4 regions of the Laceyella putida genome follow, and region 3 is predicted to be linked to each of the others. Evidence: riboswitches for the same ligand, from Rfam matches in the RefSeq annotation. Region 3 holds a riboswitch; each other region holds the start of a gene.

Region 1 (7,352 bases), on a different contig from region 3:
AGTTTCGACTATTGAAAAGGGTGGAATGGACGGCTTAGGTATCGGCAACCACAAAGAGCGAGAACAGTCCCATTGTGTGTTCTCGCTTAATTCAAGCTTGTTTGTTATGCCTACTTTTTTGAGACAGATGGTATTTAATCACAAAGACAACGACTCTCACTTAATTAACAAGGCTTAGCTTGATGGCGATAGGGTTACCGTATCATTTCGAGAAAATCGTATGTTTAGACATATTTTAGACACAAATTACCGACTCCTTGTACGTTAAGGAGTCGGTAATTTTATTTTTCCTGAAAATCTGATGGCGAGACTACAAAAGTCACAGCATTTCTATATACCCTTCCGTTCCGTTCACCCGGATCCGCTGTCCGTCTTTGATCAGCTTTGTGGCGTTTTCCACACCTACAACCGCCGGAAGACCGTATTCGCGCGCAATGACGGATCCATGGGTCATAAGCCCTCCTACTTCCGTCACCAAGCCTTTGACGGATACAAACAGCGGCGTCCAGCTGGGATCAGTGAATGTAGTTACCAGGATATCGCCATCCTTTATGTTGGCGTCCTCCATCTTTAAAACGACACGTGCGCGGCCCTCGATAATGCCGGATGAAACGGGTATGCCCACCAAGGCACCTTGGGGAATATTGTCGGTGTTGTATTCGCCGAATATAACCTCGCCCTCGGACGTCATCAGCCGCGGCGGTGTCAACTTCTCATAGACCCCGTACTCCTCTTTTCTCTCGGTTATGATACTGTAATCCAGCCGGTTTGTGCGAACAACCTCCCGGAGTTCCTCAAAGGATAGATAATAGATGTCCTCCTTCTCCTGGATAACGCCCTTTTGCACCAGTACAGCGGCCTCCTTCAGCAGGGCCTGCTTATAAATGTAGTAACGTCTAATGAAGGCGTACTTGGGATATTCCCGATAGCCGATAAAATTGCGCAAAACACTGATCATCTTCTTTGTCTTTTTTGCCTTTTGTTTGCCACCGGGCAATAGCTCCAAGCGTCTTAAAAGATCCCGCTCCTTCTGCTCTGCTTCCAGCCTTCCCTGCTCAAATTTGATGCTGCGCGCATTGGGTTCAAAATTCTTGATATTGCTGAGGATCATGGGGATGAGTGCGGTCGGCTGTTCGCTCCAACGAGTCCGGGTGATGTCGATCTCCCCGGAACAACGCATGCCGTATTTTTCAAGATAAGCCCGCATGGAGTCGATGACATCATGACCGCCTTCCAGTTTGGCTAGGTCCTCAAAAAAGGTCTCATCATTGGCATGATGAAAATATTCAATCACCGCAGGATATTGCCGGACCACGTCTGATACATCCAAGAGCGCAAGACCCATTTCAGATGTAACGTTGTTGGATACCGATTGGGAAAGCGTGTCGGCCGCGTTCTTTTCACCCAACCATTTTTCCATTTTTTTATTGATCCAGTTCGCTGCAAGCATCCCAACCATGATCGCTCCCAAGCTTACTGAATCATACATGAGTTCTTTTAATTTCTTATGGTCTTGTAAAATAAATTCAAACAGCTCATCTCCAGATACGTTTACAATCCTTTGCTGCAGATCTCTTATAGACGCATCGTTGAGGGAGATGAGCTTTTGTATGATCACTGCGTCGTTTTTCAGGTAGATCTTTATCGCCTGAATAGGAAGTGCCCAGGATAGTCCCTCTCTGCCAAAGCCGAAAACTCTCTTGCCGCGCGGCAATGATTTCATAAAATCCTTCCGCTTCATTAAACTGGAGATGACGTTCTGCATCAGAGGGTCGTTCTTGCCCATAGTGCTGAGTAGGATCTTTCGGCCAATGGGCGAGGCCAGGTCGTGCGTTAGATCGACAACAGCCTTCCACCGGCTTTATGCATTGGGACATCATCAGATAAAAACCTCAAGAAGGACAACCCCAATGGTTTGATGGCTTCTGTCATCATTTGCTGATGGCCGAATGACATAAACACATGGGTTTTCCCATCGTTCACATCTGGTGTTGGATATAAGGTAGTGATAGGCCGACTCTGCACGATATAGAACGCATCTTCAAAAAGGCACCATTCGATGTCCTGCGGGCAGGCAAAATAGGCCTCGATCTTTCTACCCATGTGCTCCAGCTGCAAAATCTGCTCATCCGTCAGCGTCTGCCTATTCTGACGATCGGGCTCGACCTCCCGTTCCTCCGTACCGCCTTCTTTTAATGCATAAATGGCTAATTTCTTGGTAGAGATTGTCTTCTCAATAATTCTTCCCTCTCGCACCTTATAGTTATCTGCATTCACCAAGCCGGAGACAAGCGCTTCGCCAAGCCCAAAGCTTACATCGATTGACAGCACCTTCCGGTTGGAGGTGACGGGATCGGCCGTAAACAAAATCCCTGAAGCCTGTGGGAAAATCATCCGCTGGATCACGACAGATAAATAGACCTTGCGGTGGTCGAATCCATTTTGTATGCGGTAGATCACCGCCCGGTCTGTAAACAGTGAAGCCCAGCACTTGCTGATATGTTGCAGGATCTCCTCTTTTCCCATGATGTTCAAATACGTATCCTGCTGGCCCGCAAAGGAAGCAAGTGATAAATCCTCGGCCGTGGCACTGGAACGTACGGCATAAGCCTGCCTCTCGCCAAGCTCTGAGAGATAACGAATGATCTCTTCTTCGATGTCCGGGTCGATTTCCACTTCTTCGACAACCCTGCGAATCTTTCTGCTGATTTTACTGATTTCTTCCCTGTCTTCCACTCTTAGCAGTGCGAGTTGATCCAGTAATGCGTTAAACTCTCTGTTACGTCCGATGGTTCTTTTATAAGCCTCGGTGGTGACACAAAAACCCTCTGGTACCCGTATTTCCTCAATCCTTGATAGTTCCCCCAAGTTTAAACCCTTTCCCCCGACTGCCATGAGCTTTGTTTTGTCGATCTCCTGAAAACCAAGCACATATGAAGTCATACATATATCCCCTCTATAATAAATTCAAGCTTCTCTTATTTCTTTGGAGATAGTTATCCCAGGTTTTTACCTTAAACACTTGCGATTCCTTCCTTAATGATTTTGAGGATATCGCTAGCCTTTTTAAGCATATTCTCGTCCGATCCGGTCCGGTAATATTCCTTCACTAACTGCATGGCAAGTGTATAAATCATATCAACGACCAGGTCGGTATCTATTTCTGACTTGATGAGACCGCGCTGCAATCAAGGCATACGCAACCAACGCCCCACTCGGTCCCACCGTATGGATCGAACTTCCGCTGACAAAACAACCCCGTACCGATACTCCCGCTAATGGATATCATCGTTAAATGGCGCAGGGAAAAATTCCGTTGCAATCCCGCTCCCTGTATGTTCCTACCGTCTTTAAACAGGATAGGCATTGATCTCACTGGTATCTCTTTCATGCATTTCTCCCTTTTTACATCTTAAATAGTGAATCATCCTGTAAAAAGGCATAAAAAACCACCGGGGTTACCCAGTGTTCCGAAAAATCACCATTGGTTCACCCTCCCAAAACGCTTACGAGGTTAGCTGTCGGGTTCGGGCCTCAAGAGTAGCCCTTCCTAGATGGATTCACCCCAAGTGGCTTGACGCCACAATGTTGGTTCCCCCGCTCCATGACGGATTCAGCGAATAGACCATGATTTACTTTTAAACATATCTTACTCCTACACAAGCATATTTTTAAGCTATTTTTCTCAAAAGAACATTTTATTTTTGAGATTAATTCGTTATTAAGGCAAGAAAATAACTAGCCTATCAAGCCAATGAAAATAAGAGATTGGATAAGAAACAACTCGATTTAAGCGCTTACATTTTCTTTGACTTACCAAAATCGACCTTAATTAGGTTAAATCAAAGATTTACATTTGTTTTCCAAAGGAGTAAGATAACTTCAACTTCATACGAAATGCAATCCCAATGATCGCTGAATCCTGGTCATGGAACGGGGGAACCAATCGTGGAGGCGAATGATTTCTTCCACATGGGGTGAATCTCATGCAAGGTTCGTAGACACCGGCATGAGTAGGGTGACTCTCAACACCCGAATCCGACAGCTAACCTCGTAAGCGTGATGAGGGGGGGGTTATTTTTGTTGCGCAAAAACCAACAGGATAACCACCTGTTGGTTTTTTAATGCTTAAAAACCGCTTGGTTCAACCATCATTTGGGGATGCGTATGGGCAAATCGTGAGGGGGATGAAGAGAGAGCTTGTTAACCTATTTCGAACACACCAAAAAAGGATGACAGGGAAATCAGCAAAGCATGTCAGGGTTTCGCTGCACTCAGACGACTTACTCATCATCGAACTAAACGGAATCTTGACAACATTGGAACAAAATGTGCTTCAATTCGACCTAAAAGGGACCCATGTAAGGGAAATCCGCCGCAAGCTGTTTGAACAGGGTCAAGAAAGGCTGGAATGCGAACTGGAACAGATCCTGCATACCCGGATTCAATTATTGGCTTTTGACTTTCATCCTTTTGATGAAAAAATACGCCTCGTTTATATCCTTGATGAAGCAACAGAATAAGCCTTTTCATATTCTGTTGCTTCTATATTCCTTTTAAATTCGGTCTGGCAAATTGGTAAAAATGCCCTTTGTTGCACATTCTAATTAAAAAAGGAGAGATCACCATGCTTGATATCGCAATGGTTGTTTTGTTAATCGCCTCGTTTGCGCTCTTTTATGGCTTTGCGCACTGGTGCAACTGGATGGAAGGAGGGGGTGAACAATAGTGGCTTGGTTGATCGGTGCGGTGACGTTGGCCGTCTTTGTGTATTTGGTATATGCCTTAATCAATCCAGAAAAATTCTAATAAAAACCAGGAGGCTTTAGTCAATGGGAAACGCCATTCTCCAGTTTTTGATCGTTCTTCTCTTGTTATTCATGATTGCGATCCCGCTCGGGAAATATTTGTTTCTCGCTTTTTCTAGAGAGAAAACCAAGTTGGACCGCTTCTTTTCACCAGTTGAAAATTTCATCTACCGCGTAGGCGGGATAAAAAATGTGGATGAAACGGGTTGGCAAAAGTATGCCCTCACCTTGCTTTTTGCCAACGCGACCTTGCTTGGCATCTCCTATCTTGTATTGCGGTTGCAAACGTTCTTGCCTCTCAATCCAGGCAAAATTGACAATATGGAACCCACGTTATCTTTTAACACCGTCGTCAGCTTTATGACCAACACCAACTTGCAACATTACAGCGGCGAGTCCGGCTTATCGATCTTATCCCAAATGATCTTCATCACCATGATGATGTTTACCTCTGCCGCTACGGGTTTGGCGGTGGCCATGGCCATCATTCGCGCACTAGCTACCAAGGGAAAAACCATTGGTAACTTTTACCGGGATTATGTCAGGGCCAATGTTCGGGTATTGCTCCCACTGGCCATCATCGTCACCTTGTTGCTCGTCGCCTTGGGCGTACCGCAAACATTGGACTCCAGCACAACGGTGACGACATTGGAAGGGAAAACGCAAACACTCGCCTTGGGACCCGTTGCCTCGCTGGAATCGATTAAGCACTTGGGTACCAATGGCGGTGGGTTCTTCGGGGTAAACTCAGCTCATCCCTTTGAAAATCCCAATGCGCTCTCCACCGTTTTGGAGATCTTATCCATGTGGTGCATCCCGGCCGCCCTCCCCTTCGCTTATGGACGGATGGTGAAAAACCGCAAGCAGGGTTGGGTGCTTTTTGGAACCATACTGGCCATATTTCTTGTATTGCTCGCAGTGGTTTATTGCGCGGAACAGGCTGGAAACCCCGCACTGAATAAGCTAGGATTCTCCACAGCACAAGGAAGCATGGAAGGGAAAGAAGTGCGCTTCGGCATTCCGCTGTCCAGCTTATTTACTACTGTAACCACAGCGGCCACCACCGGGACAGTCAACAACATGCACGATACGCTCACCCCGATTGGCGGGTTGGTTCCCTTGTCGCTGATGATGCTGAACAACGTGTTTGGCGGTGAAGGGGTTGGCTTTGTCAACATGTTGATGTATGCAATCTTAGCCGTCTTCCTTGCAGGCTTGATGGTCGGACGGACACCTGAATTCTTGGGCCGCAAAATCGAACCCCGTGAAATGAAATTGATCGTGATCGCTTTGTTGGTCCATCCGCTCATTATCTTGGTTCCATCGGCGATTGCTTTCATGACTCCCTTGGGGACGGACGCGATCAGCAATCCCGGCTTCCATGGCATCTCACAAGTGATTTACGAGTTCACTTCCTCCGCGGCCAACAACGGCTCCGGGTTTGAAGGGTTGGGGGACAACACGCCATTCTGGAACATCTCAACCGGACTGGTCATGTTATTGGGTCGGTATATTTCCATCATCGCTCTGCTGGCTGTCGCCGGTTCGCTCACGCAAAAACAACCGGTGCCCGAGACGATCGGGACATTCCGCACGGACAACACCACGTTTGGGGCGATTTTGCTTGGCACGGTACTCATCATCGGGGCACTCACTTTCTTCCCTGTGCTCGTCTTGGGACCGATCGCTGAATTCCTATCCATTCGTTAGAAAGGAAGAGAATAGAGGATGAAAACACAAGCGAAAAATCCATCGCTGTTTCAAGGCCCGATCGTGAGACAGGCCCTGATTGACAGTGTTAAAAAATTAAATCCGCTGATCATGATGCGCAATCCCGTCATGTTCGTGGTGGAAGTGGGCGCATTCATCACGTTATTGATGATTTTGATGCCCAGTTATTTTGGAGTGCAAAATCAACTGGGCTACACTGTAACGGTTTTTGTCATCTTATTGTTTACGCTTCTGTTCGCCAACTTTGCTGAAGCGCTTGCTGAGGGAAGAGGAAAAGCGCAAGCAGATTCGCTCAAAAAGACCAAAGCGGATACCGTTGCCAAACGGCTTAACGATAAAGGCGCCATCGAAGAGGTTTCCTCCACTCAGTTACGTAAAGGCGATATCGTATTGGTGGAAACCGGCGATCTCGTTCCTGGAGACGGTGAGATTATTGAAGGATTGGCCTCTATCGACGAATCGGCCATCACGGGTGAATCGGCACCCGTCATCAAGGAAGCGGGCGGCGATTTCAGCTCCGTTACGGGGGGAACCAAAGTCGTCAGCGATTCCATTAAGGTAAAGATCACCGCTGATCCGGGGGAATCTTTCTTGGATAAAATGATCTCCTTGGTGGAAGGGGCTGCGCGCCAAAAAACGCCGAATGAGCTGGCCTTGAATACTTTGCTCATCACATTGACCTTGATTTTCTTAATGGTGGTCGTCACCCTGTTGCCGATTGCCGGTTACGTCGGGGTGAAACTGCAAATCGCCACCCTCATCGCGCTCTTGGTTTGCTTAATTCCTACAACCATTGGCGGCTTGCTTTCAGCT
Region 2 (7,352 bases), on a different contig from region 3:
CGTCGATCACATCCACATTCCCGTTGGCCATCGCTTTATATTTCAAGCCAATTTCCATCGATTTCACGCTTTTGAACTTGGTTCCGTACAGCTTGTTCATGGCGGGAAGCGTGTCTTCGCGTATCATGAAGTCTTGCTCGGACCCCAGTATGAGATTGGGTGACTGCTTGGCCAAATCGGAAATCGAAGCGATGTTCAACTTCTTCGCTTCTGACCTGCGCATCGCCATGGCATACGTGTTGTTGAAACCGATCGGTTGCAGCCAAGTGACATCATACTTTCCCTTGAATTCATTTTTCACGAGATCATATGCCTGTTGCGGATCGGAGACGGCCTTCTGTTTCAAGATGTTCACCAAGCCCGTTCCCGTATATTCCACATAAATGTCAATGTTGCCGTTTTTCATTGAATTCCATATCACATTGCTGTTCAGCCACGTTTTCTTCTTCACTTTCAGATCCGTGTCCTGTTCGATCAAGAGCGTGATCATGTCCGCCATGATGTCCTGCTCCGTGAAATCTTTGCCGCCCACGACTACGGTATCGGAAGAGGCATTGACATTGCACCCCAACAGACCCACCGTCAGCGCCAGTGTCACCAATATGACCAACGCCGCTTTAAGTGGACGCTTTGGCATCGAGACAGCTCTTTTTTTGCATATCAATCACATCGACTCCTTTTGGCTATTGATCCGATTCATCTCATCCCTTTGGGCGTGAACAGACGGTCCAACCCATGCAATCCATAATCAAAGAGAATGGCAAGCAGGGCCGCCGGTATGGCTCCCACCAAAATGGTCGGTGCATCGATCATGCTGATTCCGCGCATGATGATATCCCCGAGCCCGCCCGCGCCGATGAAAGTGGCCAAAGTGGCTACGCCAATCGTCAACACCGTGGCCGTGCGAACCCCCGCCATGATGACTTGCCTGGCAAGCGGAAGCTCCACCATCCATAAAATCTGTCGTTTCGTCATCCCCATCCCGATGGCAGATTCAATCAATGCCTGATCCACATTTTTGATGCCCGTATACGTGTTCCGCATGATGGGAAGCAGCGCGTACAGCGTCAGCGCCACAATCGCGGGAACGGTGCCGATCCCAAAAATGGGGATCAAGAAACCGAGCAAAGCCAAACTGGGAATGGTCTGGATGACGGAAGCGATCATCAGGGCGACCTTGGCCAACCGCTCATGTCTCGTAATGACCACGCCGACGGGGATGGCGACCATGCAACCGATGATGATGGCAATCAGCGACAAGTAGATGTGTTCCCCTAATGCGGCAAGAAGGTCCTCCCAATTATTCATCAACGATTCAATGAACAAATTCAAGCCCCCTCAGCCTCCTCCATCAGGGTATCCGCAAGGACATTGAGAACACTCGCCCTCGTGACGACACCCACCAGCTTGCCGGTTTGGTCGGTAACCGGTATGAAGCCCCGCTCCCGTCCGTTCAACAGGGGCAACACGTCCTGCATGGGGGTTTCGGAATGGATGGGTTCCACATCCTTGGACATGACATCTTTCGCTTTCAGCCCTTCATTGTTGTAATGGGCATAAATCTCATTCGCGCCGATCACGCCCAAATAACGCCCTTGCTGATCGGTCACGATCAAGCCATTGACCTGGTGGCGCCTCATGAGTTGAATGCATTCCGCAAGTCCGCGCATCGGCGAGACGGTGATCGCCTTGGTGAGCGCATCCTTTGCCTTGGACAACAGCGAGGAATGAATAAAGCGCTTTTCCCCGACAAACTCCCTGACAAATTCGTTCTTCGGGTGGCGAAGGATTTGGTCCGGCACATCCCGCTGGACAATCACCCCCTCTTTCATCAGCACGATTTCGTCGGCGATCTTTAAGGCTTCATCCATGTCATGCGTGACAAACACAATCGTTTTGTGCAACGTGTTTTGCAACTTGACCAGCTCATCTTGAAGCTGTTCCCGGCTGATGGGGTCCAATGCGCTGAACGGCTCATCCATCAAGATGATGGATGGGTCCGCCGCCAGGGCCCGGGCCACACCGATGCGCTGTTGCTGCCCGCCCGACAGCTCGCGGGGATACCTTGAGCGGAACCGGGCCGGATCCATCCCCACCAAGTCGAGGAGTTCCTCCACCCTCTTTCTGAAAGTGGTAGAGTCCTCTTTTTTGAGCTTTGGCACCAGGGTAATGTTCTCTTCAATCGTCATGTGCGGAAACAAGCCGATTTGTTGAATGACGTAACCGATCTGACGCCGCAATTCCACCGCATTCACCCGGTTGATATCCTCACCGTTTACGGTGATGCGTCCGGTTGTGGGCTCAATGAGCCGATTGATCATCTTCAACGTGGTTGTCTTCCCGCAACCCGACGGCCCGATCAACGTCACCAGCTTGCCTTTGGGAATCTGGAGGTTAAGGTTTCTCACAATCGGATTTTTTTCATATGATTTGGACACTTCAATAAATTGAATCGCTGTATTTGTCATTTGCTCTCCTTTCTATTTTTTCTCGCCCCCGAGACAATCGAAGGTAAAACCGAGCTCAACACTCGGAAATAAGGGAATGATAGCTCCCTCATACTTTGCGATATGATCCACTGCGCTTTGGGGAAAAGGAAAAGTGCATAACAATCATATTGATTCGCCTACGAAGTTAGCTGTCGGATTCGGCGGGTTCCCATTTTCCCCGCCTAAGCCGTGTTGCTGGCACAACACAAGCCATTCACCCCAAACTTTGGTTCCCCCGCTTCCGCAACGCCCCATGGGCTTGCAGAACTCGGCCCTTCCTATGACTGTTATCAAGGGGTAGAGTTGATGAATTTTTAGTATTATAACATAAATCGATGTTATTGCAAAATCGGATAAAGCACTTTCGAAATTGTACATGAACCGAAATCGTTTCATTTATGCGGTGGGAGACTCATGCCCGGTCGGTCTCGGGATTTGGCAAAATGCCGGAAGTGGGCTTCATCCCCCATTGGCTTGTCGCCCGTCCGCATTGGCGATCCACGAAGGTTTCACCCTGCGCTTCCTTTTTCCGGCTTAAGCATGGGAAGCCATAAAAGGAAAGGCATCGGGAGCCTTGGACACAGTTCACCTCCTCGCCAATGTCACCAACCATCGGCCCCATGGATAGCAAGGGGTCATCCAGGAGACAAAGACGGAATCACCGAACCCGGAGAATGCGCATGCGATAGAATTGCCGGCGGCCCCCACCATAGCCCCCCATCCCGTCCCCGCTCCTTCCACCGTCGCTGTCTACTTGTACGTCTTGATTTTTTCTGGTCAAACTTGCCAATGGTCCGATAGGCAGATACACAAAAATCCCACGTACAAGAACAGATATAACGTCGCATCCATATACTGTCATCAATCATGGAACAAATTCAAAAAAAATGATACGGAGGTAAATGATGAGTCGACAACAAAGACATACTCATGAATTTTTAGGCAGCACAAAACTAGCCGAACAAGGTCAAGACAGACACAATCACCGATTTGCCGGAGTTACCAGTGAAGCGATCCCATTAAAAGGGGGAAATCACATTCACACTATAACGGTGAATACGGACTTTCTTGACCATCATCACAAACTCGTTATAAAAACAGGCCCGGCCATACCTGTCGGCAAGGGAAAACACGTACATTTAGTAAGGGGAGTCACTACAGTCGATGACGGTCATGTTCACAGATTCGTGTTTACTACGCTTATTGACCGCCCCCTTGTATAGTTGGAACGATTATGGCGATGAAAGAACACTCTGTGCTTTCAAACATTCTATTTGCATCTCTCTTCCATACCTAATATGAAATTGCCAGATATCCAAAGACCTTGGGGGATCCTCATGGTCTTTAATCTTTTTCTCCTTCTGAGATGCGAATGCATCCACATCACGCTCACCATTGGGATTTACGTTCGGATGATGCCAAGCTGCCGCGTGACGTGGTGCCATCGTTTCAGGACAGCTTCCGAATGGGTGAGCCGGCCAGACGCGCTCCTGCGGCATCGGCCCTCTCTTGGGTCAAATTCGGGCTCCATGCGACGACCTCCATCCCAAACGCGGCCCCAATGCGCGCCATCCGACAACCGGTTGACTTTTTATAGTTCATAAGCAGTGAAAGTATCACAGTCACAATGAATAAATCTGTTATTTTTCTCCAATTTTTATCATTTGTCCCGTATAAATGCGACCTGTTTGCAAGTTGTTGAGTTTCATGATTCGTTTCATTGGAACGTCATATTTTTGAGAAATACTCCATAGTGTATCCCCTTGTTTCACCACGTGGATCGTGAATTTCTCTTTGATAAAATCCGTATAATGGATCATTTTCCCTCTCCGGGGTGATCTGTGCATTTTCACTAAAATGCCTTCCTTTCTCAACACCCTCAACATTTGTTCCGCTCTATGCCGATAGGTGTCGCTTTTTACCGCTTCTTTGCCAAATCTCTTCATTTGCTCTCTCTTATTGGTTGAAATTTATTACGAACAGCGGGGGTGTCTGATGTCAGCAAGAATCCTCCTGAACCGAGAATTTCATAAGTCCGCTGTGTCAATTGATCTGTGCAGTTTTGCAGGCCAATGACGATTTTGGCTGAGCTATAGATTTTGTTTGCTTCTGTATAATCCACATATCCGTGCATCCATTTACGGGGGATTTGTTTCCCAATAAACTCCCTCATATATTCCCAATTGGCTCCCCAAAAATCAATGCGGATGTTATTGCGTATGAGAGGGGAAATGAGCGTTTGCAATGAAGATACGCGGAACACATCCGGTTTTTTTCTTAGAAATGCAGGATATGCATTTGCCACAACCGCTATATCACAGCGATATTTATCCACCGGTTTAACTTGGTGATGGACACGCTTATGGTATGCAAAATCTAAATGTGCCGCTTTGACACCTTGTTTCCTGTAGAATTTGCACATAGACGGCGTAACCGTGAACACAAAGTCCGGCTTCATTCGTTTAATTAATGGGAGGGAAAATTTTTCTGTATGCAGCGGATCTTCCGTTGCCCAAAGACTAGTGGTATTTTTGATTTTTCGGCAGCGTGATGAATCCATAATTGCTTTTCCTTCGTATGTTCATGTGTCCATCCCATGGAGACCAAAAGATCCGGTTGGAATTCATCGATCATATCTAAAATACTGTTTCTTTGAAGGGGTCCGGAAACGATAGCCGTATGCCCCGCATCCTTAAAACCGTTTGGCAAACCGTAGATCCAGATCGGGTGACTCTCCAGAAAGAGAATGTTCAACTCTTTTCACTTCCTCTCTTTATATCAGTCTTAAACCATAGTATGAACAGGGAAACTTTTGTGTCGCGGTACCAGTCCCTTACAAAGCTCATTGAAAATCCAAGATGGAAATAGATAAAATGCTGGTGCAAAAATAAATGTTGGGTATTAGTAAAAACAATCCCCCCAAACCAAAGGAAGCGCCAGATTCATCAATCTAAATCAACAAATTTAAAATATACGATTTTTCCCACAAAATTAACGAAAAGTGTATACTTTTATTAAAATTCATATTATAATATACATACAGACCGGTCTGTATGTATATGCGCAAGTTGTGTTGGTCAAATCATTTACAAGCGAACTGATTGGTATTAAATAGTAGATGTTATGTTGTTTTTATATTGAGGGCGTATTTTTCATTGTGACGAGAAAAACCCGAAAATAGAATGTGAAAATAAAAATAGCCCTCTTTACGGACAACACAGATGAGGGGGAAGAAAAGTGAAAAGCAAGAGAAAGGTGATGATAACCACAACTTCTGTGTTCATTTGTCAGATTCTAATTATCGGAATATTCGTGTTGCCGTACAACCAAGATTTGAATCCCATCTTGCACAATAAAGACGACGGATATCTTTCCAATGTCATTGCTTATATGAATTATTTCCTGACATTGCTGGCCACACTCGGAACGATCAGTGGACTGGCCTTTACTATCTTTGGATACTATCAATCCACGAAAGTCCCCCAAATGGTAAAAGAAGAAGTCAAAGTCCACTTCAACAGCATTATCCCCCAACAGGAACAGACCCAACAACAAATTCAAAAACTCCAAGAGACCACTTCCCAAAAGATCAAAGCCCTCCAGTTGATGTTGGAACCCAGCATCTTGGGAAAAAATGACGATCTTGATTACACCGACAGAATCAAGATGATCAATACGGCCCAAAACATATACCCCAACTTATGGCGATCAAATTATTATAAGGCGAAAATCAACTGGAACGAATTTGAAGCTCACCATAAAATACGGAACAGGGAAGCCGCAATGGATTTAATGAACCGACATATAGCCAAATACCCGGAACACTCTGACGCTTGGGTTGAGTTGATCAACTGGCTGATGAAGTCAGAACAGCAAACACGGGCGCTCACGAACTTTGAAAAGATGATGGAGTATCATCCCGAACTTGTAACATCAATAGAAACACTGATTGATTGGAGCAACTTGAGCACTGAAGATCAACATCATTACAAAGAGGAAATCAAGAAAAAAGTGATCATGCATAATGCCATAAAATCATGACCAACACCACTGCCAAAGTCGCTTCAAATGGGTACACCAAGAAGCATAGATGCGGCTTCCGAAAAAACTGGAACCGAGTTCACTTGAGATTTATGGTGCACATAGACAACGGCTCCATCAATACAAATCACTCACCGTTCATCCTTCTCCTCACGGTTTCGATGCCGTTCCCCAGTTCAGTTCCAACGCCCCCAAAAGACAGCTCCTCAATTGGAAAATTCAGATCAAAAAACACTTTAGCAGACTAACGTTAGAAATTCATTAGAAGATCGCTTTCTAATGGCCTATATCCATTTTTTACACACGAAAAAAGCCCGGAATCTCGGGCTTTTGTTTGGTGCTGATGACAGGATTCGAACCTGCGACCCCTTCATTACGAGTGAAGTGCTCTACCAGCTGAGCTACATCAGCATATTGATTTGATTCTGGTGGAGGCGAGCGGAGTCGAACCGCTGTCCGAAGACATCGCCACGCCAGCTTCTCCGAGCGCAGTCACTGTACTGAGTGTTCGCCCCTGTGACTGCCCAGTGACAGGCGTTCATAGAGACTAGCCACTAAGGATTCGCCTTCCGACCAGTGGCCGATCAGTCAGCTAGCCCACTAAGTTATGAGACCCGGCAGCTCCACATGGGCGATGGAGAAGCGGATCCTGGTCGCTTAATTAAGCAGCCAGAGCAAGGTTTTCGTTTTTGCCAGTTACATTTTGGCATTTGCGTGTTTAACGAGAGACGCAACCCCTCGGCTCGCTACTGACGCTCGAACTATCCCCGTCGAATCCCAAGAACGCCCCCGAGATTCAACCGTTTGTCGAGCGAAATTCAT
Region 3 (7,352 bases):
TTTCCTATCATGTTGATTCCCAACCCACCGTATTCTTCAGGAATGCTTAACCCGAACAGTCCCATTTCTTTGGACATGTTCATAATCTGTTCGGGGATTTCATCTTTTTCTTCAATCTCATTGGCATACGGGTCGACTTCATCTTTAATAAAATCTCGCACGACATTTTTTAAGGCTAAAATATCCTCAGATAATTGAAAATCCATCCTGTTTATTCACTCCTCCACCTATTATGAAAATTCATTTGGGTGACGACATATTTATCAGACACGCCCTAGTTGTCATAGTTATAGAAACCAGCACCCGTTTTCCGGCCCAATCTTCCCGCTTTCACATATTTCACCAAAAGAGGACAGGGACGATATTTTTCCCCCAAGGCTTTGTATAGGTATTCCATATTGCGCAACCGGGTATCCAATCCAACCAAATCGGCCAACTCCAGCGGTCCCATGGGATGATTAAGCCCCAATTTGATGGCTTTATCAATATCTTCTACAGACGCCACACCTTCCATCAGCATATTCATCGCTTCATTCCCGATTAAACAGTTCATTCGGCTCGTGACAAAACCGGGAAATTCATTAACCTCAACCGATTCTTTATTCATTTGCTTAGCGACCTGTTTTGCCATTTCCAACGTTTCATCAGATGTTTCCAACCCTCTAATAATTTCAACCAACTTCATCTTATGGACAGGATTGAAGAAATGCATGGCCACACACTGATCGGGGCGAGAGGTTTGAGCGGCAATCTCAGTGGGACTCATCGTCGAAGTGTTCGTAGCCAGAACAGCGTGTACGGGAGCATGGGCATCCAACTGTTTAAAGACCTCAATTTTTAAATCCATTAATTCAAAGACAGCTTCTATCACCAGATCGGCTGTTTTTACGGCCTCGACCAGGTCCGTGGTATAGGATAAGTTCTTCATTGCCTGATCCTTTTGTTCCGCTTGAAGATAACCTTTTTCAACACTTCTTCCCAGTTCAGAGCTGACATATAACTTTGCCTTTTCCAATGCCTCTGTGGATACATCCTGCAAAGCCACTTTAAATCCTGAAACTGCCGCCGTATAGGCAATTCCTCGTCCCATCACGCCACTGCCAATGACTGCGATGGTTTTTAGCATGATTTCAACCCCCCACATCTATTTAATCATAAAGATTGATTAATAGAATTTCTTCATATCAAACACTCATATCGCATTTTAAAAATATCATTTTGAAAAAAATAGGCATATTTCGATTGGGTATTCTGTACCGCACCGATCAAGATTGATAAATCCTTCATCCTCTGTATAAAAAACAAGCAAGATTCATGCCAATAATAAATACCCAATCTAAGATGGACTTAGATTGACACGATTAGAGGAAAGTCGGGAAATAGCGATCGCACTCTTTCATTTCGATTCAAAATCGAATCGAATTGATTCATTTGTGAATCAACCCTGAAAACGGCAAGATCTTATTGAAATTGATCCAATATAGTCAGGCAACGACTGATTCTACTATAAAAAAATGTACTTTCGCATAGATACTGCATGGACATATCAGTTGAAATGAATCCATTCTTAGTCGCCCATTTTTAAACGCAAAAAAGACCCCCCTCTTAGACAAATGGCTATATCGTCTAAAAAGAGGTCGATCCATTTCCTCCATTCTTGCACTGTTCAGCCAGAACATGACTCACGAACCACCAGCTCCGGTTTTAAAATGATAGACCCTACTGTAAGCGTTGACAAAAACAATTTATTTATAAAATAGAATATACGAAACCAATATATTTTTCCTACTATTATAACGCCGCTTGAAGACCGCTATGATTACGATGATTGCCAAGTGTCCTTTGCGATGTAAGTTTCGATCCATTCTCCCAAAAAAATTCAGTGGTTAGTTGAGAAACACACTTTTTCATACTATAGTTGTCATTAAACAAAAACGAGTCCGTTGCAGAGGTTTAAGGCAATATCCGTAACAGTTGGGAGAGTCGGTTTTTATGACAGAAAATTTACAAATCCCCCTTCGCGAAAAAAATATTGTATTCATTGGTTTTATGGGTGTAGGTAAAACCACGATTGGCCAATTGGTTGCAAAGAAGCTGTATCGTGATTTTGTTGATATAGATGTAGAAATTGAAAAAACTTATAAGATGCCCATCCCCCAGATTTTTCAGGAATTTGGAGAGCCCTATTTTCGCCAAATAGAAAAAGAATTTATCATCGATACTTGTATGAACACTCGTTTAAAAATTGTCTCGCTAGGTGGAGGAGCTTACCTGCAGAAAGAAGTCAGAGAGGTTTGTTTATCCCATTGTATTGTGTATTTTCTTGATTTATCTTGGGACTCTTGGAAAAGTCGGCTACCTTTAATTATCGATAGCCGCCCTGTTCTTAAAAATAAAACATTGGACGAAATTGAAGAATTATTTCTGAAGAGATTAGATGCCTATTCCCTTCATAATTCCAAAATTCGCATCCATGATCAGGATGCTGAAACGGTTGCGGATCATATCGCTGAATCCATCAAAATCACCTGGGATATTTACCAACCGCAGGACTAATTTCCCGGGAATTGGCGTTGATCTTGCTTCAAGTTTCTCGGTGAAAGCATCCACGCTTTGCAAGTGGCGGATCGGTTACCGGCCCATGTTTCCAGTACCCTCCCTCGGGTCAATTGGCTGGGGGCCTGGGAGACATTGTTGCCGCAGGTATTTATATTGTCATTGATTTTATTCCAAGTGAAGCGACTGGAGCGGAGAATGCCTGCGAAACAAGCCATGATTTGCAAGGATCAGAAAGGAAAGTCCGCTGGTTCAAAGTCAGAGGAATATATCCCTGGCTTTTTTGGTGAAAGCGGCTTTCTGTGAATATGCTTTCCGGGCGGTCGGCCATGTTGTTCTCTGTTTCGACAGGGAGGAAAAGACTGTCCGCTCCGGTCCAACAGGCTAGGTAGATTAGACAAAACTCGCATCGCCTCTCCCCAAACAAAGGCGATGCCAGATATCACTTTCCCCATCCATTTCTCTCATTCACTTTTTCACATCCTCTCTTTTATTTTGATGACTTCGGTTGGTACAATTCAACTCCATTCTCTGCCAACCCGCCGAACGTCGGTACATGCATTAGAGTAAACATCAGAATATGGACTTTGATCTCGACGACCTCTGAAATTTAATACCATCCTGTTTGTGGAAAATTGGATGCCCGTAAATATCGTAATAAACACAGTTAGGATTCCGACCAAAAAACCGCCCCATATTGCCAATTGTCTTTTCAAAAAAAACACCTCTTATAGATTTATCCTTACTGTGTAGAATCCCCAAACAAATGAATTCCAGTCATACAATCGGATAAATGAATAGATTGAATGGAAAGTGATCAAAATAAATTTAGAATATTTACGCGAGAGTAGGAGAAACGATGCCGGATTGGATAGCAGTGGTATTGCGGACATTGGGCGCGATTATCATCCTGTTTGTATTGACAAGATTATTGGGAAAGAGGCAAGTAAGCACGCTTTCACCTTTTGAATACATAACGGGCATAACCATTGGGGGGTTGGCGGCCTCTATTCCATCGAAAACGGATGGCACTTGGCATTTGGGAATTGTTTCTCTGATTGTTTGGGTTTCGGTCGCGATTGGAATGGAGTTTTTACAGCTTAAAAGTAAGAAAATCAGAGAATGGATAGATGGAAAAACAACGGTCTTGATAAAAGACGGGAAAGTGTTGGAAGAGAATCTGAAAAAGGAACGGATCACCATTGATGAGCTGATGGCACAGCTTCGCAAGAGAAGCATATTTCACATTTCCGATATCAAGATCGCCGTGATTGAACCAGATGGTAATATCAACGCCTTTGTGTACAAAGAGTTACAACCAATCACGCCAAAAATGTTAGGTTTGAAAGTAACAAAAGAAGAGATCCCGTATGTGGTGATTGCGGATGGCATTATTTTAGATGAGGAATTGGCGAAACGAGGATTGACCCGCGAATGGCTTCAGGCGGAGTTGAAGAAGAAAAGCATCGCGTCGGAACATGTTTTTTTGGGGCAAGTAGACTCAGAAGGACAACTATATGTGGATTGTTATGATGATCAACATCAAGTCCAACAACCGCAGGAAAAAGCAAAATTGTTGACCACTTTGGAAAAGTGCAAAGCTGATCTGGACATATTTAGCTTGTCCACAAAAGACCAGCAAGCAAAAAAGTTATATGAACGGTATTCCCGACAACTCCAGCAAATGATTGAAGAGACAAACCACTAGAGTTTAACCACTCATCATTCGGTGGACGCAGCTCAGATCCACCCAACGAAAATCGAAACGAAGCAAGAGGCGAAAACATTATCCAAAGAACAAGTGAAAACCGTCGCTTTGAAGCAGTGCAAGGGAACCGTCAAATCCATCCAGCTGAAAAAGGAAAAAGGTGTCGACGTGTTCTATGTCCTCATCAAGGGGATGGACGGGAAAACCACCATGTGAAAGTGGACTCAAAAACAGGCAAACTTTGCCGATAGGTGGATAACTCCTTGTTAACAGGAAAATGATTCATCTAAGCCCAGATAGTTACTATTGAGTATATATAAAATCCCTCTTTATAATGAGAAAGGTTATTTTGAACCGGTTCAAAAAATCCTAAGCCGAATTCTGTGTAAACAGATACGGGGGAATGCAATCTTCTGTTGGGGTGAAGCAACTGTGATGGCAGTTGCCGGGAAATCTCCGAATCCCGAACCCGTCAGCTAACCTCGGAGGCAAAAAGGAGGAGGATTTGATGAAACGCTTGAAACAATTTCTGGCCAGCGGGCTCGCTGTCGGAGTGGTGTTTGGGGTGGCAATGGCACCTTACCATCAAGCGGATGCAGCCAATGCGCTATTAAAAGTTGGCCAAAAAAATAATGTTGCCTCAGTGAAAGATGTGCAACAACGACTCAAACAACTGGGTCTTTATAATAAAGATGTGACTGGCGTCTATGATGCCTATACCCGGGATATGGTCATCAAATTACAAAAGAAATATCACTTAAAATGGATTGATGGAATCGTTGGCCCGGAAACAACTGGCGCACTGAAAAAAGCGACTTTTTCCCAAGAAGAAATTGACTTGCTTGCCCGCGCCGTCTACAGTGAATCCCGCGGTGAACCGTATAAAGGTCAAGTTGCAGTGGCAGCAGTGATCTTGAACCGTGTTGATTCGGACATATTCCCCAATTCGGTAAAAGGTGTCGTTTACCAACCAGGAGCCTTTACCGCTGTTTCTGATGGACAGATTAACCTCAAACCAAATGATTCAGCATACAAGGCTGTATATCAGGCGATTCAAGGTGCGGATCCCACAAAAGGTGCTCTGTACTACTACAATCCTGAGACAGCATCCTCCAAGTGGATGAAAAATCGCTCCAAGAAAATGAAAACTATTAAAATTGGGAAACACGTATTTATGGAGTAATTCCTTTACCCTTGCAGAAAGCTGAATGAGGTTGTTGACAAAGAAGGTCAACAACCTTTTTGTTGAAAGGCAATAAAAAAACATTCCAGAGGAAAGCGTCTATGTTCAGGACGTAAATTTTATTTACAAGAAATTTATAGAGCGAAGCAAAAGCTCTGTTCAATCTACAACCCCTATAAATTAAATCTATCAATCAAACCGAGTCTAGTTACTAGATTCGGTTTTTTAAACTAGAATTGATCTGTGAAGATGCTCCGCAAATGCTAATTAAAAAAGAAACTACAATCCTCCTGAGAAAGCGAACAAGTAAAACAATACACTCATTAAAAAACAAAACACCTGATACTGTAGTAATAGTACAGCTGAGGTGTTCCCCTAATCTTTATAAAACTATGTCGTCTAATGCCTTCTAGCGTAAGGTACTTACCTTAAGTGTGTGGTCAAAATGTGGTCAAGCGGTGGTCTTGCCTAATTCCTGGTAAAAATGAGCTTCACATCGACTTCATCCTGCTTATTTTTATTGAACATTACTTAAACAATAAAATTAAACCAAAATAAGAACCATCTTTAATGATGGCCCTTAGCAATACTAGACGGGGTGAAAATATATCTTCCCCAATTACGTTACTTATTCCCATTCTTGATCTTTTGTAAGTTCTCCCGTTTCAAAGAAATGTTTAAAAGCTTTAATCATGTCCTTATACTCAACAAGATATCGTTTGAGTATGTCAGTTCCAACTTTTTGAACTGTAATGTTAATATGCTCTTCATCTTTCTTTGATACAGAAGGATTAACTAAATCTTCGCTGTAACCATCGTAATAATAGGAAACATAATATAGTCTAATTCCATTGTATTCGTCTCCCCCAGCAACCATTAAATCTCCGGCCTCATCGGAAAACAAAGAAACGTTATCAAGGTTGTATCCATCCACATGATCCAAGACTGATTTAATCTGATCCCAACTTGGATTAGATATTACTTCTTTTTCTCCTGGCTTTAAAATACGAAGTTTCCATTGACTCATATTTATACCGCACATTATGATATTATACTCAACTTGCTACACAGAATACTAACTATTAGAACCTATCAAAATATTAACTAATTAAATTTATTATAATTTGGATTGTTTAGCAACTAACCAACCATCCAACATTCCACTAACTGTTCTAGGACTAGTTGTTGTAATATATCTCTTACTAATAACGACACCGCCCTGTCCAATTTTAGTTAAGTAGCCTTTGCTTACATTTACATTTGCGTCAAAATGCCACCAACCTCTATAACCAGGTTTAACAGTCAACGTTGCATTATCAGTAACCGATCTTTGAATTGTCCAAGAAGCTCCTAAAGTGTTCTTGATAGCTTGTACATCTAAACCACTCACAGATACTGAGTAAGTAACTCCGCGTGTAGCTGAGTAAGAAATTGAATATGTTGCTGGGGAGCTCGTCTTATTTTCAACAATTCTGGATACTCGGCCAACCGCTTGTCTTGAAGTTGTGCGAACATCCTGGCGGTAGATTGCAACTGCTCCATTAACATCTCGTGTAGTTACACTGTTGTTTGCAGTATAATTACCTGCAGGTGTTTCTTGAATGGCTTGGTACTCTTCAATTGATACTTCACGTACAATCTGCCCATTTTCCACTTCATATACTGCTATAGTTTCGGAATCGGTTGGGGTTGGCAATCCATCAGGCGTTGACTCCTCTGCGTTTACTGATCCCCACGAACTTAAAATAAGAGAGAACGATAAACCTATTGCTGAAATAAATGGAACAACTTTACGCTCAAACAATAACAACGTACATCTCTCCTATACTGTTTTATTTCTACGTAAAAGCATCACCGCCTTTACGTTCCGACAAAGATTAAACATATGTCATCTTACTCCCTTTC
Region 4 (7,352 bases), on a different contig from region 3:
GGACGTAATGATGCCCCGCATGGATGGCTGGGCGCTGTGCCGCGAACTGAGGACTTATTATGATTTCCCTTTGCTCATGTTGACGGCCAAAGGGGAAACGATTGATAAGGTGCAAGGGTTTGAGCTCGGCACTGACGATTATTTGGTGAAGCCCTTTGAGCCGCCGGAGTTGGTGGCAAGGGTCAAGGCGCTGCTCCGGCGATACCGCATCGCCGTGTCTCAAACGGTACGGGTTGGGGAGGTGTTGCTTGACCGGAACGCGTATGAAGTGTTTGTCGATGGCCGCAGGTTGACGTTGCCGTTAAAAGAGTTTGAACTCCTGTTTAAGCTGGCGAGCTATCCGGGCAAAACCTTCTCCCGGGACCAACTGATCGAGGAGATATGGGGTTACGATTACGCGGGTGATGAACGGACGGTGGATGTCCATATCAAACGGTTGCGCGAGCGTTTTCCCGAAGACCAATATTCCTTCAAAATCCGCACGGTTTGGGGGCTGGGCTACCGTCTGGAGGTGCGGGCATGAAGTGGAAAATCTTTCTCCATATGACCAAGTTTTGGGCTTATGCCATGTTCTGCTGGTCGACCGCATATCTGATCACTTCCTTCTTCTTTGATGTGAAAGCGGATCAACCGGGTGATTTCATCCGTTATTTCGTTACCGGTCTGGTGGGCTTGCTCCTCGTCAGTTTGGTGGGCTATCTGTTTGCCAGATTCTCGGCGCCCAAGCGCTTTGAATTGTTTCATGTGATGATGGATGCCTTTAGGCAAATCGCCAAAGGCAATTTCAAGGTGCGGTTGAACGCCAATCTTATCCAGGACAATGACAGTCCGTTTGGCGAAGTGTTTGAAAGCATCAACCATATGGCCGAGGAACTGAACAGGATGGAACAGATGCGGCAGGAATTTGTGTCCAACGTCTCGCACGAGATCCAATCGCCGCTCACTTCGATCCGGGGGTTCGCCAATGCGTTGCAGAAGGATGAGTTAAGCGCGGAGGCGCGCAAGCATTATCTTCGCATTATTGAACAGGAAAGCGTCCGCTTGTCCAAATTGAGTGAGAACCTGTTGAAACTGTCCTCGCTGGAGTCCGATGTTCATCCGTTTGAGCCGAAACCGTACCGTTTGGACAAGCAATTGCAAAAAGTTATCTTGTCTTTGGAACCCCAGTGGGTAAAGAAATCGATCGAAATGGATCTCGCTCTCGAAGAAGTAACCGTGTTCGCCGATGAAGATATGATGGGGCAATTGTGGGTCAACCTGATTAGCAATAGCATTAAGTTCACGCCGGATGGCGGTGTGATCGGGGTTGAATTGCGGAAGAAGGGGGAACGGGCCGAAGCGATCCTGTCCGACACGGGCATTGGGATAGCTGAAGAGGATCAAGCGATATCTTTGAGAGGTTCTATAAAGCGGACAAATCCAGAAACCGTTCAATCGGCGGGAGTGGGCTGGGGCTGGCCATCGTCAAAAAAATCATCGAGCGGCACCATGGCTCGATCAAGGTGAAAAGCAAGTTGGGCGAAGGTACCGAGATGACCATCCACCTGCCGCTCAAACCGCGCATGTGATGCCGACTTGTTCAAAAAGAGAGAGGAAAAAGACATAAAATGTGGAGGGACATCAATGGAGAGGAATCCTAAGTTGGAAGTAAATATCAAACGATTTATTGAACTGATCGATGTGAAGTCATTGCCCAAATTCTTGATCGGCCTCGTGCTGGGATTGAGTTTGGTGTCAACCGTGGCGGGCTTGGTTGTGCCGTGGTTGACCAAAGATATCGTCGATGTGATGACGGTCAAAACGCTTGATCTTCAGACTGTGTTGACCTTGCTGGTGGCGTTTGTCGTGCAATCGGCCGTGTCGGGGTTCTCCACTTACTACTTGGCCTATCTTGGGGAAATGGTTGTGGCCAAGTTGCGAAAACGATTGTGGCATAAAACCTTGAACTTGCCGATCTCTTATTTTGACCGAAATCGGTCGGGGGAGACGATCAGTCGCATCAATAACGATACGGCTATCATCAAAGACTTGATCAGCCAGCAATTGGTTTCGATTTTCACGGGGATTGTCTCGTTATTTGGCTCCCTTGCCATCCTCTTGTATTTGGATTGGTCGATGACATTGGTCATGCTGATTTCCGTTCCCATCATCTTTCTGGTCATGCGGCCCATTGGGCGCAAAATGTATAACATTTCCAAAGGGTTGCAAGGGGAGACCGCTCAATTCACCAGCCTGCTCACCCAGGTGGTGTCAGAGATTCGCTTGGTCAAAGCCTATGTGGCGGAAGCGGTGGAACAGAAACATGGGGAAAAGCAAATCGACCATCTCTTGCGAGTGAGTTTGAAAGAAGCCAAATTGACTGCCGTGCTTCAACCGCTGATGTCGTTCGTGATGATGTTCATGCTGGTGGTGATCATCGGCTATGGTGGGTACCGTGTTTCAACCGGTGCGTTGAGTGCGGGCGATTTGGTCGCGTTTATCCTGTACCTGTTCCAGATCATTATACCCCTGACCATGTTGACGCGTTTTTTTACCAGTGTGCAGAAAGCGATGGGAGCGACAGAACGGCTGCTCCAGATCTTGGAGCATGAACAAGAGGATGTGGAAGCGAAGAGTTCTGCCGTGGTTCCCGCCCAACCAATCCACTTTGATCACGTGACCTTTGCCTATCCGGGTCACGACGCGGTGCTCCATGATGTCAGTTTCACGGTTCAACCGGGCAAAGTGACCGCGATTGTAGGCCCGAGCGGCAGCGGCAAGACGACGCTCTTTTCCTTGTTGGAGCAATTTTATCATCCGGTGGCCGGGGAAATCCGCTTGGGAGACACCCCGCTGTCCCAACTGGGGCTCAGAGAGTGGCGGAGCTCTATCAGCTATGTGTCACAGGAAAGCCCTTTGCTTGCCGGAACGGTTCGGGAGAACATCTGCTATGCGATGGATCGGGATGTAACGGAGGAAGAGCTGGAGAGAGCGGCCAAGCTCGCTTATGCCGACGAATTCATCAAAAACTTGCCAAACGGTTTTGATACGGAAGTGGGAGAACGGGGAATCATGTTGTCCGGCGGGCAAAGGCAACGCATCGCGATCGCCCGCGCCATCTTGCATGATCCGCAAATTTTGATGCTTGATGAGGCGACATCCGCCTTGGATTCCACCTCGGAAAAAGTGGTGCAGGAGGCGCTCTCAAACCTGATGCAAGGGCGGACCACGCTGGTCATTGCCCACCGCTTGTCCACGGTTGTGGACGCGGACCAAATCCTGGTGCTGGAACAAGGAAAGCTCACCGGCATGGGGACTCATCAGGAATTGTTGGCGAATCATGCGTTGTATCAAAAACTGGTGAAACAACAATTCAAATGGGAGTTGCAGCACGACATAAGGTAAAAGGAAAAGCGCCTGGACAAGCGGTAAACTTGCCCAGGCGCTTTCGGCTTTTCCCAAAGGGGGGCGGGTGTGTGGGCCGCGAAGGGGCAGATAAACATCGATTCATTAAGAAACAACGATAATTAAGCGCTTACATGGGCTGGCAAAGTGAAAATGGGGAAGAGCCAAACCCATGGGGGCATTTACTTTCACTTACTGTCGGTGTAAGATAACTTCAACTTCGATGAAAAATCCGACATCGATCCCAAAGCTCGCTGAATCCCATTGAGGGAACGGGGGAACCAATCGTGAGAAGAGACACTTCTTCCACATGGGGTGAATCTCAAGCGAATCATTGTTGGCTTGGGTAGGGCTACTCTCCAGCCCGAATCCGACAGCTAACCTCGCAAGCGTGATGAGAGGGGGTTATTTGTTGTGGCAGACGCCCGCAGAGTAACCGCTCTGCGGTTTTTCATTTTTCGAATACCGGTTTGTGACTCTATTGCGATATAAGGGGTTATTTTTATGTTTAATAAGGATTCGTATTTATTTTCACAAGAGATTGCCACGCTCATCATCCCCAAGGAGCAAGTGACCATCATCGACCCGGACTGTTCGTTGGAACGGGCTCTCTTGGTATTGACGAGAAAGCGATTAAGCTCTGTACCCGTCATCAATGGCGCGGGAAAAGTGGAGGGAGTGATAAGCAAAACCAACATATTGGATTTCATCCTGCAGTTGAACCAACAGGAAGGTGATTTTACAGGATTGAAAGAACATACGGTAAAGGAAGCGATGAACAAAAGCTATTTGGGCATTTTGGCCAATTCCATTTTATCTTTTGCTTTTGAAGTCTTGCTGGAACGTTCGTTTACCCCCATCATCGATCTGAAAGGCCGATTCATCGGAATTTTGACCAGAAAAGTGATGATGGAGAAAGTGGTTGAGTTTTTTGAGGCCGAATACCAACGCACCAGGGATCAGGGAATGGATTCCGGCAAAACAAGGGAAGGCAAAAATGGAACCATCAAGCACAAGAAATTTTTTCATAGGCGAACTTGAACAGCAAGTGGCAAGTGAAAATCAGCCCCCTGTATGAAAAAGGGGGCTGATTTTTTGGAAGCCTCATGTGGCGGCCTGTTGGGGCCGGGGGGACGGGTTTGTTTCATCAAGGTGTGATAAGCTTGTGTTGGGAACATGCTGCGGGTAACCGCAAACAAGACCGCCAGGAAACGGGAGGTCCCTATGGCAAGAAATATCCTTATTGTTGATGATGATCCAGATATTATCCAGCTGTTAACCGAGGCACTCACCTATGAGCGGTTTCAAGTGTTTTCGGCCGCCAATGGCAGGTGCGCGCTGAAAGCGGTAGAGCGGCATCCCATCGATCTGATTGTGATGGACATTATGATGCCGGAGATGGATGGGCTGGAAACCATTCGGAAAATTCGGCAACGTTATCATATGCCGATCATTTTGCTCAGCGCCCGGGATCGGGAGATTGATAAAGTGATTGGCTTGGAGATCGGCGCGGATGACTATGTCGCCAAACCCTTTGGTGTGCAAGAGTTGGTTGCGCGGATAAAAGCTCACTTCCGGCGCTTGGAGCGGTTGGCGATGTTTCAATCGGAGAGGGATGGAGGAGTGGACTCGCCTTCGACAGGCCTCCACATGAATGAACAGACATACGAAGCGTTTCTGAACGGGGACAAACTGGATTTGTCCACCAAGGAATTTCAGATACTCCATTTTCTCTACCAACACCATAATCAGGTATTGACCCGGGAACAAATTTATCAGAGCGTTTGGGATGACAATATTGGTGATCTGAATACCGTGACTGTGCACATCAAAAACATCAGAAAAAAGTTGGGCGAAGGGAGCGCGATGATCAAAACCATTTGGGGTGTCGGCTATAAGTTTCTGTTAAGTGGAGAAGACAGATGAAACTGAAGTACAAAATCCCGTTGTTGTTTTTGGTTTTAACCATCCTGGTGTTTCTCTGGCTGGTGGGCTTTCTTTTCTTATATGTCCAAGATGTGTTTATCCGGCAAGTGGCCGACCAATCGGAAGCGCTTGTCACGGAGAATTTTGAGATTGTGCGCAAGGTGGAGTGGCTGCAACATGACTCAACCGCACTAAGTCATGCGCTGGAGCAAATGGTGGCGGATGGAAGGCTTCGGTTGGAGTATCGGGGGAAAGCCGGTTCGTTCATGGCGGGAAAGCTTGAACCCGGCAGATTCACCGTGAGCCTCTCACTTCCGATTTATGAAGGCCATCAGCGGACGGGTCAGCTTCAGATCATACGCCAGCCCCGGTTGATGGAGTTTGGCGTTCACTCCTTGATCAATCGGACGGTCTGGGCCTTTATCCCCGTGTTGATCATTTTGATCATCAGTTTTGTCATCTATTTCCATCATTTTATCACCATGCCGATCCAAGCGTTGAACAAACGCCTGGCCCAAATTCGCTTAAAGCGGAAGCCTCTTCCCCTAACCTACAAGCGCTGCAATGAAATTGGCGATTTATACCGGCATGTGCACGCCATGGAAGAGCGGTTGGTTCAGGCGTATGAAGAGCAATTGCATATGATCACTGCGATCGCGCATGACTTGAAAACGCCCTTGACCACCATCCAGGGTTTTTTGGAGTTGTTGGAGTCGGGGGTGGTGAAGGATCCGGCCAAACAACGGGAAACCTTTCGGTTGTTGCAGACGAAGACGGTGACAATCCAGAAGTTGGTGGAGGAGTTTTCGGCATACAGCAAACAGGAATATGCGCTGATCGACATGAGAACGTCTCTGATCCGCGCCGACACCTTCTTTTGTTCCATCGCGGAAGAGTATGAAGCGGAATGCGCCGGGTTGGACATCGGGTTCCGTGCCCATCACCTGTTTGGGGAAACGACCGTTCTCGACGCCAATGAGGAATGGTTGCGCAGAGTCGTGGCCAACTTGGTCAGCAATGCTGTGCGCTATGCGCAGGCAGACGATTTGATGATTCATTTTGTTGGCTATGTCGAAGAGAATATGGCGTATTTTCAGATTGAAGATAATGGCATCGGGGTGCCGCAAGCGGAACTTCCGCACTTGTTCAACAAATTTTATACAGTGGATCGGGCCCGCCAGGCGCAAACGGGCGGGACCGGGTTGGGATTGGCCATCAGCCGCACGATTGTCGAACGCCATGGCGGACAAATGGAAGCATTTCCGTCACACCTTGGCGGTTTGGGAGTCAGGTTTGCCATTCCGATCGCGCATCCATAAGATCGACTCATTTCCTTTAGCTTTTTTCATATTTGATTTAGATTTGATTTATTTTTCCTTGATAAACTGACTTGTGAGTCAGATGTCAAGGGAGGAGATGGGTGGATGAAATGGGTCCTTAAGGTCAAGTGGCTGTTGCTGTTGTTATGGCTTGCCACGACGGTTGCGCTTTTTGTCACGATGCCTTCCACCGATCAGCTGGTAAGGGAAAAAGGGCAACCGGAAATTGCGGCTGAATATACGTCCCGCATCGCTTCCGACCTGCTTGCGGAGATGGATCAACATGCCCAAGGCGAGAAAAGCGTCAATGCCTTGATTGTGTTCCATGAAGACAAGAAGCTGACGGAAGGGCAACTGGAAGCGATCGAACGGAAGCTGATCAAGTTGGAACACAACCGACGGCTTCAGGTTCGTTCCGTCTTGCATCCCTTTTCCAGTAAAGAGTCGGAAGGGCAGTTGATCTCCAAAGACAAAAAAACGGTGATGGCGGTCGCCACCATCGAACAAGGCAAGGCTACGGTAGCCGAATTGCGGCAAAAGCTGGCACAAGAAGTGAAAGTGAGTGGGGTTCACACATACTTGACGGGAAATGAGTTCATTAACGAGGATTTCGCGCAAACCTCGTTGGATGGAGTGAAGAAAACAGAGATTTTAACTGTGATGTTTATCGTGACGGTGTTGATCATCATCTTCCGTTCTCCCATCACGCCAATCATTTCATTG

What was found. Region 3 has a riboswitch for cyclic di-AMP ahead of ACFQNG_RS08040 (cell wall hydrolase). Riboswitches for the same ligand answer to the same signal wherever they lie in the genome.
Region 1: another riboswitch for cyclic di-AMP. It lies ahead of ACFQNG_RS18475 (Na-translocating system protein MpsC family protein); the one in region 3 lies ahead of ACFQNG_RS08040 (cell wall hydrolase).
Region 2: another riboswitch for cyclic di-AMP. It lies ahead of ACFQNG_RS01810 (ABC transporter ATP-binding protein); the one in region 3 lies ahead of ACFQNG_RS08040 (cell wall hydrolase).
Region 4: another riboswitch for cyclic di-AMP. It lies ahead of ACFQNG_RS00345 (CBS domain-containing protein); the one in region 3 lies ahead of ACFQNG_RS08040 (cell wall hydrolase).

Annotation. Positions count from the first base shown of each region.
Region 1 is NZ_JBHTBW010000072.1:13,328-20,679, reverse strand. It holds gene ACFQNG_RS18485 (hypothetical protein) at 1-38, shown strand, start outside; partial or broken gene ppsA (phosphoenolpyruvate synthase) at 320-2,943, opposite strand; cyclic di-AMP (ydaO/yuaA leader) riboswitch at 3,489-3,629, opposite strand; cyclic di-AMP (ydaO/yuaA leader) riboswitch at 3,904-4,076, shown strand; gene ACFQNG_RS18475 (Na-translocating system protein MpsC family protein) at 4,188-4,523, shown strand; gene kdpF (K(+)-transporting ATPase subunit F) at 4,729-4,809, shown strand; gene kdpA (potassium-transporting ATPase subunit KdpA) at 4,833-6,518, shown strand; gene kdpB (potassium-transporting ATPase subunit KdpB) at 6,537-7,352, shown strand, end outside.
Region 2 is NZ_JBHTBW010000006.1:16,510-23,861, forward strand. It holds gene ACFQNG_RS01800 (ABC transporter substrate-binding protein) at 1-637, opposite strand, end outside; gene ACFQNG_RS01805 (ABC transporter permease) at 697-1,308, opposite strand; gene ACFQNG_RS01810 (ABC transporter ATP-binding protein) at 1,329-2,468, opposite strand; cyclic di-AMP (ydaO/yuaA leader) riboswitch at 2,609-2,773, opposite strand; gene ACFQNG_RS01815 (hypothetical protein) at 2,902-3,111, opposite strand; gene ACFQNG_RS01820 (YmaF family protein) at 3,395-3,712, shown strand; gene ACFQNG_RS01825 (hypothetical protein) at 3,939-4,091, opposite strand; partial or broken gene ACFQNG_RS01830 (DUF3880 domain-containing protein) at 4,130-5,243, opposite strand; gene ACFQNG_RS01835 (tetratricopeptide repeat protein) at 5,727-6,530, shown strand; tRNA gene ACFQNG_RS01840 (tRNA-Thr) at 6,866-6,941, opposite strand; RNA gene ssrA (transfer-messenger RNA) at 6,957-7,321, opposite strand.
Region 3 is NZ_JBHTBW010000020.1:42,304-49,655, forward strand. It holds gene ACFQNG_RS08015 (acyl-CoA dehydrogenase family protein) at 1-206, opposite strand, end outside; gene ACFQNG_RS08020 (3-hydroxyacyl-CoA dehydrogenase) at 275-1,126, opposite strand; gene ACFQNG_RS08025 (shikimate kinase) at 1,993-2,556, shown strand; gene ACFQNG_RS08030 (DUF421 domain-containing protein) at 3,416-4,264, shown strand; gene ACFQNG_RS08035 (hypothetical protein) at 4,286-4,480, shown strand; cyclic di-AMP (ydaO/yuaA leader) riboswitch at 4,627-4,770, shown strand; gene ACFQNG_RS08040 (cell wall hydrolase) at 4,773-5,447, shown strand; gene ACFQNG_RS08045 (hypothetical protein) at 6,076-6,474, opposite strand; gene ACFQNG_RS08050 (hypothetical protein) at 6,565-7,257, opposite strand; gene ACFQNG_RS08055 (hypothetical protein) at 7,336-7,352, opposite strand, start outside.
Region 4 is NZ_JBHTBW010000002.1:21,667-29,018, reverse strand. It holds gene ACFQNG_RS00360 (response regulator transcription factor) at 1-523, shown strand, start outside; partial or broken gene ACFQNG_RS00355 (sensor histidine kinase) at 520-1,568, shown strand; gene ACFQNG_RS00350 (ABC transporter ATP-binding protein) at 1,624-3,384, shown strand; cyclic di-AMP (ydaO/yuaA leader) riboswitch at 3,627-3,792, shown strand; gene ACFQNG_RS00345 (CBS domain-containing protein) at 3,889-4,425, shown strand; gene ACFQNG_RS00340 (response regulator transcription factor) at 4,609-5,310, shown strand; gene ACFQNG_RS00335 (sensor histidine kinase) at 5,307-6,629, shown strand; gene ACFQNG_RS00330 (MMPL family transporter) at 6,735-7,352, shown strand, end outside.